2 linked regions of the Paludibaculum fermentans genome follow. The protein of the gene in region 1 interacts with the protein of each later gene in a pairwise test. Links are inferred from orthologs where the notes say so. Each region holds a gene or a part of one and is shown in the gene's direction. Other genes may lie near its edges.

What was found. Proteins that work in one complex are often made in the same cells at the same time.
Region 2: the proteins of aceE (region 1) and nth interact in binary tests that used the Escherichia coli proteins (3 or more experiments, as listed by UniProt). The link is inferred for Paludibaculum fermentans from one-to-one orthologs.

What each region holds. Positions count from the first base shown.
Region 1 is NZ_CP063849.1:8,600,693-8,608,411, reverse strand. What follows is about bases 2,312-5,353. They hold aceE (pyruvate dehydrogenase (acetyl-transferring), homodimeric type), read left to right. Parts: upstream 2,312-2,634; coding sequence 2,635-5,073; downstream 5,074-5,353. Other genes in these bases: IRI77_RS38790 (hypothetical protein), read left to right, coding at 5,070-5,318; IRI77_RS34175 (DUF2520 domain-containing protein), read left to right, coding at 2,312-2,480. Outside these bases: excinuclease ABC subunit UvrB, read left to right, coding at 1-1,693; more of IRI77_RS34175, read left to right, coding at 1,644-2,311; IRI77_RS34165 (3-keto-disaccharide hydrolase), read left to right, coding at 5,435-6,265; IRI77_RS34160 (PEP-CTERM sorting domain-containing protein), read right to left, coding at 6,250-6,753; IRI77_RS34155 (UbiX family flavin prenyltransferase), read left to right, coding at 6,947-7,537; IRI77_RS34150 (helix-turn-helix transcriptional regulator), read left to right, coding at 7,560-7,719. UniProt on the Escherichia coli protein: Component of the pyruvate dehydrogenase (PDH) complex, that catalyzes the overall conversion of pyruvate to acetyl-CoA and CO(2).
Region 2 is NZ_CP063849.1:3,749,081-3,754,267, forward strand. The notes cover bases 2,339-5,187. They hold nth (endonuclease III), read left to right. Parts: upstream 2,339-3,351; coding sequence 3,352-4,023; downstream 4,024-5,187. Other genes in these bases: IRI77_RS14635 (tetratricopeptide repeat protein), read right to left, coding at 2,339-3,325; IRI77_RS14645 (hypothetical protein), read left to right, coding at 4,024-4,554; IRI77_RS14650 (hypothetical protein), read left to right, coding at 4,565-5,187. In the rest of the region: IRI77_RS14625 (mandelate racemase/muconate lactonizing enzyme family protein), read left to right, coding at 1-938; IRI77_RS14630 (hypothetical protein), read left to right, coding at 1,363-1,821; more of IRI77_RS14635, read right to left, coding at 1,805-2,338. UniProt on the Escherichia coli protein: DNA repair enzyme that has both DNA N-glycosylase activity and AP-lyase activity. The DNA N-glycosylase activity releases various damaged pyrimidines from DNA by cleaving the N-glycosidic bond, leaving an AP (apurinic/apyrimidinic) site.

The sequences.
Region 1 (7,719 bases):
GGTCAACGACGAACTGGACAAACTGCGGCTGGCGGCAACCAAGACGCTGTTCGAGCGGCGGGATTGCATCATTGTGGCCAGCGTGAGCTGTATTTATGGCCTGGGCTCGCCGGAAGCTTACTACGGCATGCTGCTGATGCTGGAGAAGGGTCACAGGATGCCGCGCGAGCAGATCACGTCGAAGCTGGTGGAGATCCTCTACGAGCGCAATGACTTCGACTTCCGGCGCGGGACGTTCCGGGTGCGGGGCGACGTGATTGAGATCTGGCCCACCTATGACGACGACGCGTACCGGATTGAGCTGTGGGGCGACGAGATCGAGGCGCTGTCGAAGATCGATCCGCTGCTGGGGCAGGTGAAGGAAAGCTATGTGCGGCTGCCCATCTACCCGAAGACACACTATGTGATGCCTCCGGAGACGAAGCAGGAGGCGGTGGCGAGCATCGAGCAGGAACTGGCGTGGTGGCATAAGGAACTGGAGAAGCAGGGCAAGCTGATCGAGGCGCAGAGGCTGTACCAGCGGACGATGTTCGACCTGGAGATGATCCGGCAGATGGGCTATTGCCACGGGATCGAGAACTATTCGCGGCACTTCAGCGGGCGGCTGCCGGGCGAGCCGCCGCCGACGCTGCTGGATTACCTGCCGGCCGATGCGCTGCTGATGATCGACGAGAGCCACCAGACGGTGCCGCAGATCGGGGGCATGTATCATGGCGACCGGTCGCGCAAGAACACACTGGTCAACTTCGGCTTCCGGCTGCCCAGCGCGCTGGACAACCGGCCGCTGACATTCGAGGAGTTTGAGAACCGCGTGCACCAGACGCTGTATGTGTCGGCGACGCCGGGCCCGTTCGAATTGAAACGGACGGCCGGGGTGGTGGTGGAGCAGGTGATCCGTCCGACGGGCCTGGTGGATCCGCCGGTGGAGGTGCGGCCGATCAAGGGGCAGGTGGACGATCTGCTGCACGAGATCCGGAAGCGGGTGGCGGAGAACGAGCGGGTGCTGATCACGACGCTGACGAAGCGGATGGCGGAGGACCTGCACGAGTATTACGCCGAATTGGGTGTCAAGAACGCATACATGCACTCGGAGGTGTCGGCGCTGGATCGCGTGAAGATCCTGCGGGATCTGCGGCGCGGCGACATCGATGTACTGATCGGCGTGAATCTGTTGCGGGAAGGGCTGGACCTGCCCGAGGTTTCGCTGGTGGCGATTCTGGACGCGGACAAGGAAGGCTTCCTGCGATCGATGGGCTCGTTGATCCAGACGATTGGACGCGCGGCACGGCATTTGAACGGCCGGGCGATTCTCTATGCGGATGTGATGACAGACAGCATGAAGCGGGCGATTTCAGAGACGGACCGCCGGCGGCGCATCCAGGTGGATTACAACGTCGAGAACAACATCACGCCGCAGTCGATCGTGAAACCGATCGATATGAGTCTGATTGCGGTAGCGGAGATGGATTACGTCACTCCGCCGCTGGCTGGCGATGAGGAAGTGGAGCTGTTGAGCCTGGAGCAGCGAAACAACCTGATAGAGGATCTCGAGCGGAAGATGCGGGAAGCTGCGAAAGCATTTGAATTCGAGAAGGCGGCGCAGTATCGTGATCGAGTCAAGGCATTGAAGTCGCCAACTCCCTATGAGCAAACACCTGCCGGTGGGACTGATCGCCTCGGGGCGAATGATTGAATCTCCGCTGACACGGTATCCCTCTCTTGTCCGCGATCTTGGGCCGGTGGTGGCGTCGAGCCGCCGCCTGGCCTCCCGCTATGCGAACGCGCTGCGAGCGGGCCGGCCGGCCGACGCGAGGGAGCTTAATCAGTGTCGGCTGGTACTGATTCAAGCTTCGGCGCTGGAGTTGCCGGCGATCCTGGAACTGCTGCGGGACGCTCCGGTGGTGTGGAAATCGAAGGTTCTGGCGTTGATCGACGATGATTTGGACGCCTCGGCGCTGCAGCCGATGCGGGCGCTTCGCGCGGCGGTGGGTTCGATCGCGCTGGCGCCTTCGCGAGATCAGGGAGTGCTGGTGATTGAGGGCGATCCGGTCGCGGTGCGGATGCTGAGCCGATGGGCCACCCAGGCCGAATTGAGTTGCATTGAATTGAAGCCGCACTCCAAGGCGCTGTACGGTGCGGGCCTGATGGCGGCCAACTCGCTGCTCTCGCCGGTGCTGGATGGGGCGATGCGGAGTCTGCGCGCGTCGGGACTCAACCAGTTGGAGGCCCGGCGGATACTGGGCCTCGTCGTCGAGATGGCGATTCGGAGCCAGCGGGCGCATGGCCGGAAAGCGTGGCTGAGCCCGGGGTCGATGTCACGGCGTCCGGCGGTGCTGAACCAACTGGCGGCACTGGGGGAAGTGGATCCCGTTCTGGCCGCGTTTTACCAGCGTTCGCTGATCGCGGTGCTGGACTATGTGGGACAGGATCCGGAATGGCTGGGAGACCCGCCGCCCCCAAGCCTGCCGAGTCCGGATTAAGCTGGTGAGGAGCGCCGTTGCGGGCCCCGGGTTCGGGTCCGCCCTTCTTTCGCCGTTCCCCGCGTCCTATCGCCAAGTTTATGCATCGATTAAGTGGACCCCGTACGCCACCGGAATCAGGGTAAAATCAAACTAGCTGTCCCCTCTGGATCCCATGCTCAGAAACAAAGTAGAAAAGCCGGAAGACTTGAATCCTGTTGAGACGCAGGAATGGCTCGAAGCACTCGATCAGGTGATCGAAGAGGGCGGCCCGGAGCGGGCTCGCTACCTGCTCGAACGCCTCGCCGTGACTGCAGCAACCCAGGGCGTGCCTGCCGCCCTTGGCGTCACCACGCCCTACCTGAACACCATCGCGGTGGATGATGAGGTCCCTTACCCAGGTGACCGGGAGTTGGAGCGGCGCATCAAGAGCATTGTGCGGTGGAATGCCGTGGCGATGGTCGTGCGTGCCAACAAGTACGACGACGGCATCGGCGGCCATATCTCCACCTTTGCCTCTTCGGCCACGCTTTACGAAGTGGGCATGAACCACTTTTTCCGCGGGTCCATCCCGTCGGAGAGCGGGGATCAGCCGGGCGATCTAGTCTACTTTCAGGGCCACGCCTCGCCGGGCATGTACTCGCGGGCGTTCCTGGAAGGGCGCCTGAGCGAAGAGCACCTGAAGAATTTCCGGCACGAACTGCGCGAGACCCCCGGTTTGAGCTCCTATCCGCATCCCTGGCTGATGCCGGACTTCTGGCAGTTCCCGACCGTCAGCATGGGGTTGGGGCCGATCAACGCCATCTACCAGGCTCGCTTTTGTAAGTACCTGGAAAATCGTGGGTTGTTGCCGAAGACGAACCGCAAGATCTGGGCGTTCCTGGGTGACGGCGAGATGGATGAGCCCGAATCGCGCGGCGCGCTGCAGATCGCGGCCAACGAGAAGCTGGACAACCTGATCTTCGTGATCAACTGCAACCTGCAGCGGCTGGACGGCCCGGTACGGGGCAACGGCAACATTATGCAGGAACTGGAAGGTGTCTTCCGGGGCTTCCAGTGGAACGTGATCAAGCTGGTTTGGGGCAGCGACTGGGACCGGTTGATGGAGAAGGACAAGACCGGCCTGCTGATCCGGCGCATGCATGAGTGCGTGGACGGCGAATTCCAGAGCTTCAAGGCACGCGGCGGCGCCTATGTCCGCAGCGAGTTCTTTGGCAAGTACCCGGAACTGCTCGCGCTGGTCGAGGACATGACCGACGACGAGATCTTCGCCCTGCGGCGCGGCGGGCATGATCCGGTAAAGGTATACAACGCCTACAAGAAGGCCTACGAGCACACGGGCGGGCCGACGGTGATCCTGGCCAAGACCGTCAAGGGCTACGGCATGGGTGAGGCTGGTGAGGGCCGCAACACGACGCACCAGCAGAAGAAGATGAACGAGAACGAACTCTTGAAGCTGCGCGAGCGCTTCCAGGTTCCGATTCCCGAAGAGACTGTTCACACCGTTTCGTTCTACCGGCCTTCCGAAGACTCGCCGGAGATGAAGTATCTGAAGGAGCGCCGCAAGGTGCTGGGCGGGCCCCTGCCGATCCGGCAGGTGAAGCCGGTGCACCTCGAGACTCCGCCCGCGGAGGAATTCAACGACTCCCTGGTGGGCAGCGGCGGCCGTCCGGTGTCGACGACGATGGCTTTCGTGGCAATCCTGAAGCAGTTGCTGAAGGACAAGGTGCTGGGCAAGCTGGTGGTTCCGATTATTCCGGACGAAGCCCGCACGTTCGGCATGGAAAGCCTGTTCCGCCAGATCTCGATCTATGCTCCTTCCGGCCAGCTGTATAAGCCGGTGGACAGCGAGCAGTTCCTCTACTACAAGGAAGCCACGGACGGGCAGGTGCTGGAAGAAGGCATCAACGAGGCGGGTTCCCTGGCCAGCTTTACGGCGGCGGGCACGGCCTATGCCAACTACGGCATCCCGATGATTCCGTTCTACATCTACTACTCGATGTTCGGGTTCCAGCGCGTAGGCGACGCCATCTGGGCGTTCGGCGATTCGCGCGGACGCGGCTTCCTGCTGGGCGCGACGGCCGGCCGGACGACTCTGAACGGCGAGGGCCTGCAGCACGAAGACGGTCACAGCCACGTGCTGGCGTCGACGGTGCCGAACTGCGTGAGTTACGATCCTGCCTACGCGTACGAGATCGCGACAATCATCCAGGAAGGCCTGCATCGCATGTACGGCCAGAACGAAGACGTCTTCTACTACCTGACGCTGTGCAATGAGAATTATGCGCAGCCGGCGATGCCGGAGGGCTCCCGCGAAGGGATCCTGAAGGGCATCTACAGGGTCCATGCCAGCGAGAACGGTCCGGCGAAGGCTCAACTGTGGGGCAGCGCCTCGATGTTGAACGAGGCCCTGCGCGCGCAGAAAATCCTGTGGGAGAAGTTCCAGATTCCGGCCGATGTGTGGAGCGTCACCAGTTACAACGAACTGCGGCGTGAAGCGCTGGATACGGACCGCTGGAACCGCCTGCATCCGGCTGAGCCGGCCCGCAGGCCGTATATCCAGCAGGTGATGGAAGGCACACAGGGGCCATTGTGGCCGCCAGCGACTATATGAAGGTGATCTCTGACCAGCTTTCCCCCTGGCTGAGCGGGCGCCTGACGTCATTGGGCACCGACGGTTTCGGGCGCAGCGAATCGCGTCCTTACCTGCGGCGCTTCTTTGAAGTGGATGCGGAGTCGATTGTCACGGCGACGATTTCGCAGCTTTCGCGCTGGGGCCAGTTCGATGCGCATAAGGCGCAGCAGGCGATCTTTGAATTGGGCATTGATCCCGAGAAGAAGAACGCGGCTCGCAATTAGTTTAAGTTCAGGACGGGGGCGTGGATCCATTTGGATGCACGCCCCCGTTTTGCGTCTGGACGCACGCCGCCCGCTGAAGCCGCCCGCCGTAATATGATGTCGAGGTCAGGTTAAACATGATCTTCTCTCGACCCAAGCCGCTCCATTTCATCCTGCTTACCGCATTGACAGCCACGGCCTGCTTCAGCCAGGAGGCCGCCCACAAGAACAGGGACCTCGGCTACGACGATACTCCGCTGATTCCGGGCCAGAAATGGCGCGTGCACGACAATACGCGAAAGCATCCGCCGAAGGTGACGGCGGCCACCCAGCCCGGCGGCGCGCCCTCGGACGCGATTGTGCTGTTTGACGGCAAGGATCTGTCGCAATGGGTCGCCAAGCTGCGCGGCGGCAAGGAAGGTCCGCCGGAGTGGAAGGTGGAGAACGGCTATGTGGAAGTGGTGCCGGGTAAGGGCGGCATCGCGACCAAGGAGAAGTTCGGCGACGCACAGTACCACATCGAGTGGCAGGAGCTGGCCGATGTGTCCGGCACCAGCCAGAGCCGTGGGAACAGCGGGGTGGAGATCATGGGCCGCTATGAGATCCAGGTGTTGGATTCATACCAGGATCTGACCTATGCCGACGGGCAGGCCGCTTCCATCTATGGCCAATGGCCGCCGATGGTGAATGCGACGCGGAAGGCCGGCGAGTGGAACGTCTACGACATCGTGTTCGAGGCGCCCAAGTTCGACGGCGATAAGGTTGTGAAGCCGGCCTACATCACGTTGTTCCACAACGGCGTACTGATGCACAACCGGCAGGAAGTGATTGGGCGAGCGATCCATGCGAAGGTCGCCACTTATGCGCCGCATGCTCCGGAAGAGGCGCTTTCGTTGCAGAACCACGGCAACGCGGTGCGGTTCCGGAACATCTGGGTGCGGCGGCTGAGGGGCTACGATCCGCAGTGAGGTGCGGACTTGCGGCGGCGCAGGCCTAGCAGCACCAACGGCAGGCCGACGATAAGCGCGGTGCCGGGCTCGGGCACGGCGGACGCGCCGTCTACCTGGAGGGGTGCGCCGGTTATGGCAACGACGCTCGTCGAGTCAGAGAGAGCGCCGAACACGCTGCCGGCGAACGCGATTTCGTACAGGCTATAGAGCGGGCCGTCGGCCTTGACGAAGTAATCGGCGGGAGAAGCGTAGTAGAAGCCGTCTGAGCCGAGGTCGGCCAGGGTCAGGGTAGCGATGCCGCCGCCGTCAAGCTGAAACGACGCGGAGAACGCGGTGAGTTCGGCGGTGTCGATGCCGCCGCTGAGGTCGGTGTCGACGCCGGTGAAGAGGATGGTGAGGGGACCGCCCTGGTCCCACCCGCCCTGGGTGAGTTGGAGAGTCGACGCGCCGGCCTGCGGACAAAGTGCCCCCAGGACCAGCGCCAGGCACAGCGCTGCCAGTTTCATATCGGGATCCAGCCTTTCTGTTTGGAGGAGCCCGGCCGGCGGTGCCTTGGATGGCGCCTGGCAGGCTGGGCTCCTGCACAGATACGCGCGGCGGATCGGGAAATGGGATCAGATTTGACAACAGGTTTGTGCCGGCGGCGATCCAGCGCGATTGGCTACCCTGATAGACACACGTCCCGTTGGAGTTTTTGAATTGCCACAACGCCTGATTGTCGCCATCACCGGAGCCTCGGGAGCCATCTTCGGCATCCGGATCCTGGAAACGCTCGCCCGGGACAAGTCGATTGAGACGCACCTGGTGGTGAGCCCGGCGGGCCGCGCCACGATTGCGCAGGAGACAGAGTGGCAACCTCGGGAGGTGGAGGCGCTGGCGAGCGTGGTGCATCCGCCGGCGAATATCGGCGCATCGATTGCGAGCGGGTCGTTCGAGACGTTGGGGATGATTGTGGCGCCTTGCTCGATCAAGACCCTGTCGGCGGTGGCGAACTGCTACTCGTCCGACCTGGTGGCGCGGGCGGCCGACGTCCAGTTGAAGGAAGGCCGGCCGGTGGTACTGATGGTGCGGGAGACGCCGCTGCACAAGGGGCACCTGCGGCTGATGAGCGAGGCGGCGGAGCATGGAGCCGTGATTTTCCCACCGGTGCCGGCGTTCTACGGGCGTCCGAAGACTCTGGACGACATGGTGAACGCGACCGTCGGGCGGGCACTGGCGCGGGTCGGTATCCGGAATGAGCTGTACTTCGAATGGCTGGGGATGAAGAACCCAACTTCCGACGCCGGTTGATTCCCCTGCTACCCTGCCCTGTATGGCCGCCCGCCTGCAAAATGGCTCGAAGCCCTTCCTGTTTCCGGATGGCGCCCGGTTCGGCGCGGACAATGTCCTGCTGCATGCCAGCGCGCGGCGGCACCGTGTGGAGGAGTTCGCCGGGCCGTTGTCCATCAAGACCGTGCTGAGGGGCTCCGTCT
Region 2 (5,187 bases), 4.9 Mb from region 1 along the record:
TGGTCGAACTGGTGAACCAGATCTACCGCCCGCTGCTGATCGGCGCGAACGCACTCGACACCGAGTACCTGTGGGGCGAGATGTACCGGCAGTCGATCCAGGCCGGACGCCGCGGAGCCGCCCTCCGCACCATCAGCGCCATCGACATCGCCCTGTGGGACCTGCGCGGCAAAGCCGCCAAACTCCCGGTCATGGAGCTGCTTGGCGTCCACTCCCGCAAGCTGCGCTGCTATGCCACCGGCGGCTACTACCGCGAAGGCCAGACACTGGACGACCTCGTCCGTGAAACCTCAGCAGTGGTCGAGCAGGGCTTCACCGCCCTGAAGCTCAAGGTCGGCGGCCAGTCCTCCCGCGAGGACGCCAAACGGATCGGCGCCGTCCGCCGGGCCCTCGGCGACGACATCGACATCCTGCTCGACGCCAACGGCGGCTGGAAGAGCGCGCCGGAAGCCATCGCCGCCATGGACCGTCTCGAAGAGTACGAACCCTTCTGGATCGAGGAACCGGTGCGCGCCGACAACCTCACCGCCATGGCGAAGATCGCCGAGGCGATCCGCACGCCCGTCGCCACCGGCGAACTCGAAGCCACCCGCTGGGCTTTCGCCCAGTTGGTCGAGACCCGCGCCGCCGAGATCCTCCAGCCCGACGTCACCGTGGTCGGTGGAGTCAGTGAATGGCTCAAAGTCGCCCACATGGCCGCCGCCCTGGACATCCCCATCGCCCCACACTACAACTGGGATTTCCACAGCCAGCTCTGCGCCACCATCCCGAACGCGATCTTCGTCGAGTACTTCCTGGCCGCCTCCGGGGTCAAGATGTTCGACAGCGTCCTGGCCAATCCCATGATGCCCGTGGACGGCTACATGACGCCCCGGCAGCTCCCCGGCTTCGGCATCGAATTGATACCACAGGAGATCGAACGATATCGCCTAGCGTAGGGGCAACCAGCGGGCTTCGGGCCGCATCTATCAAATGACCTGACCAAGCGATACAAGTAAAAGGTCTAAAGTATAAAGAACCCACATGTTCACCTGGATCTGTCCACAATGCGGCCGGGAAGTCCCTCCCTCCTATTCAGAATGCCCCACCTGCGCGGAGCGCCGGCAGGCCGCGGCTGGAGGCCAAGCTCCCGTCGCAGCGCCGCCGCAACCCCAGCAGCCTCAATACGCACCCCAGGCTGCCCCGCCTCCGCCACCGCCGCAGTACGCTCCTCCGACGCAGCAGTACCCCGCGCCTCAGCAACCTCCGCAATACGCGCCGCCGCCACAACCGCAGTACGCGCCTCCTCCTCAGCAGCAGTATGCGCCGCCCGCACCGCCCCCTGGTCAACAGGTCTACACCATCAATGAGCCGAAGAAAGGCATGCCGGCCTGGCTGGTCGGCGTCCTGACAATCGCGGTTCTCGGCGGCGCCCTGTTCGGACTCTACCGGTTCGTCGGCGGCCGCGGTTCCACCTCGAACGCGGACGCGACCGCGACGAAATTGCCGGCGGCGGGCGCATCCAAGAACCCTTACTCCAAGTACGTGGAAGTGGTGGGCGTTCGCCTTTTCGAGAACGATGCCAAGAAGCCGGTCGTCCGCTTCACCGTGGTCAACCACTCACCGGCCGAAATCACGGGCCTGGAACTCCAGGTCGTCCTGAAACCGGTGGATTCCAAGCCCGAAACCGAACCCGTCTCCGAGATCGACGCCAAGGTGGGCAGCGTCCCGGCCAACGGAACCAAAGAGTTTGAGGCCCTTCTCAACACGAAGATGAAGATCTACGAGCTGCCGGACTGGCAGTTCCTGAAGACCGACTTCGTCGTTACGGCGCCGAACTGATCTCCGGCCGTTGAAGCAATTCCGCCTGGCGCCGCGTCCAGGCACAGCCGCTGGGCATCGTGCGAACGACGCCCAGCCGGCGCAGATTCCAGTGGGCATCGAACAGGCACGGGTCCTTCTCGAGGGCCCGTGCGAAATCCCCTTTCGCCGCATCCGCCTGCCCCAGCAGCAGCAGCGCCATTCCGCGATTGTGGATGGCCATGGCTGAGTTGGGATCCAGGGCCAAGGCCCGCCCAAATTCACCCAGCGCTACCTCGGGCTTGTTCGCCCGCAAGTAGCTGAGCCCCAGGTCCGTCGCCACCGCCGCATCCTCCGGAGCCAACCGCTTCGCCTCCTCCATCAACTCCACCGCCTGGGCCGGCTGCACCACCCGAGCCAGTTGCCGTTTGGGCCGGATCTTGGAAGGCGCGTGGCGCGCAGCCTCCATCCACAGCGCTTCCGGCGACATCCACACCCGGGTCTGGGCAAAGCTCAGCACCAGCAGCAGCGCCGCGTAGCCATACAGCAGCTTCTGGTTCGCCTTCTGCAGCAGCATCCCGAACAGCGCGGCAAAGCAGAACAGTGGCAGGTACATGCGGCGGTCGACGGCCAGATCCTCGGCGGGAAAGATGGACGAACTCGGCAGCAGCAGCAGCAGTCCGCCCAGCACCCAGAACCCCGGCTGCGCCGCGCGAACCGTCCGCCACGCCAGAATCGCTACCACCACAATCACGCCCCAAGCCAGCGCCGCCGCGAGGGGAGGCACCCGCACCTCCGCGTCCACTGTGAACCCAATCGGCACCAGCAGCAGTTGCAGGTAGCGCAGGATCGCCACACCCTGGTAGCTGAAGTAGTCGAACGACGTCAGCCCGGCTTGCGTCCCCGCACCCGACCCGGCAATCATGGACGTTGCGTAGATCGTCCTCAACCCCGCGGCCAACGCAGCCGCGCACATCGCGGCAATAGGACCCACGGCCGCCTTGCTCCGCCGGGTCGACCATTCCAGCAGCGCCAGGAACAGCGGAAACGCGGCGACCTCTTCCTTGGCCAGCAGCCCACAAACAAACAGCCCAAACGCCCACCACCGCCGCCCCTTCAACCAGCACGACAGCGACAGCAGGCAGAACAGGGCCGCCAGCAGCGTAGCCCGCGAGAAGACGTAAGCCACCGCCTCCGTCTGCAGCGGATGGAACGCAAACACCGCCGAGGCCAGCCAGGCCGCCCTAAGCGGCAGCAGCTCCAGCAGCAGCCCCGAGGCCAGCCACACGCAGGCCAGGTGCAGCACCAGGCTGACCAGGTGGAAGGTCCACGGAGCGTCGGAAATTTGCAGGTTTACCCAGAACGAGAGAAATGTTAGCGGACGCGTTTGTGTTGCTGTGAAAACGTGATTCCAACCGTGGGCGGAATTCAGTGCGGGATCATTTAGCAGCGAGAAATCGTCGAACTGAAACGGGGCTCCTAACGCGCCGCAAAACGCTAGCAGGGCAGCCGCTACGAGGAGAATCCGGAAACGCAATGCTACCATGTTAGAGCAATTCCAACTGCACTCTCATGAGCAAAGTTTCACGGCCTCGCACCGCGGCCGAGCGCAAGGAACGCCTCTATCGCATTCTGGATGCGTTGTCACTCCGCTACCCGAACGTGACCTGCGCTTTGAATCACGCCGATGCCTGGCAACTGCTGGTCGCCACCATTCTTTCCGCGCAGTGCACCGATGCCCGCGTGAACATGGTCACTCCGGAACTGTTCAGGAAGTTTCCCACGATGCAGGACCTGGCCGTGGCCGATGTGCGTGAAGTCTCCGAGGTCATCCGCTCCACCGGGTTCTTCAACAACAAGGCCAAAAGCATCGTTGGCGCGGCGCGCACCATCATCCAGGACTTTGGCGGCGAGATTCCCCGTACCATCGAGCAACTGCTCACCGTCCCGGGCGCGGCTCGCAAAACCTCGAACGTTGTCCTCGGAACCGCATTCGGGATTCCCAGCGGCGTGGTGGTCGACACGCACGTTGGCCGCATCGCCTTGCGGCTCGACCTGACGAAGGAGACCAATCCGGTAAAGGTGGAACAGGATCTCATGAAGATTCTGCCGCAGAACCGCTGGATCCTCTTCTCGCACCAGTTGATCCACTTTGGACGCGAGCTGTGTGTGGCGCGCAAGCCGCGCTGCGGCGAGTGCCCCATCGAAGGGCTGTGTTACGCGAAAGACAAGGCAGTGCTGTAAATGCTAGGCCGTATTCTGATCCTCTCCCTGCCGCTTCTGCTGGCCGGCTGCGTGAAATATCCCGAACCGTACCGTCCGCCCGTGCAGCGCAAACCGATGGAGGTGGGCGGCGATCTCAAGCTCAGCCACTACATTGGCATGAGCATGCCGAACGCGGCGGACCACTTCATCTCGGGCGTTGTGCCGGATCTGCACGACGGCGCGTGGCGCTGGGTGACGAAGAGCCCGACATTCCAGTTTCAAGTCCCCACAACCAAGTCTCTGAGGTTGAAGGCGGACCTCACCGTGCCGGATATCACGTTCGAGCAGACCGGCCCGGTCAAGATCACAATCAGCGTGGGCTCGCATCTTTTGGAGACGCTCGAATTCCCGAAACCAGGGCAGCGGATCTTTGAGAAGGCCGTGCCGGAAGAGTGGCTGACCGCGACACGCACTAACCTCGTCCGGCTGGAGATCGACAAACTGTGGACCTCGCCGGCGGATGGAGTCCAGCGCGGCTTCATCATCACAAGCATCGGGTTCGTGCAGTAGGACACGGCGGATGCCCAAGGCGTTTTCCATCCTGTTTGGAGCGCTGTTCACCCTCGCCACGGCCTACGGCCTGGGCCGGTTGCTGCTGCAACGGCTGAAGCCGAACCTGACGCGCGAAGAGCAGCATCTGTTCGGCTTCGTGGCCGGAGTGCCGGTGCTGAGCCTCATCATCTTCCTGCTGGCCTGCGTCCACCTCATCTACGACGCGACCTTCCTGGTGCTGGGCCTCGCCGTATTCGCCGCGGTTTGGAAGACGCGCGCTTACCAGACCACGGGCGATCGCCTCCCTGCCCTGCCCCGTTTGTGGCAATGGACATTCTGGCCGCTCTACACGGTGTTTGCCGTGATTGCCGTCATCTACGCCATGGCGCCCGAGTGGAGCCCGGACGGCAGTTCCTATCACCTCGGCATCGTCGGCCACTTCTACCGGGCACACGGCTTCAAGCTCATCTCGTCGAACATGTATGCCTTCCTCTCGCAGGGCTTGGAGATGTTGTTCCTCTCCGCCTGGGCGTTTGGACGGCATTCGGCCGCCGCCCTGGTGCACGGCGCGTTCCTGCTGGTGCTGCCGCTGCTGCTGCTGCGCTACGGACAGCGGCAGGGGATTCCCGGCGCCGGCGCGGCGGCCGGGCT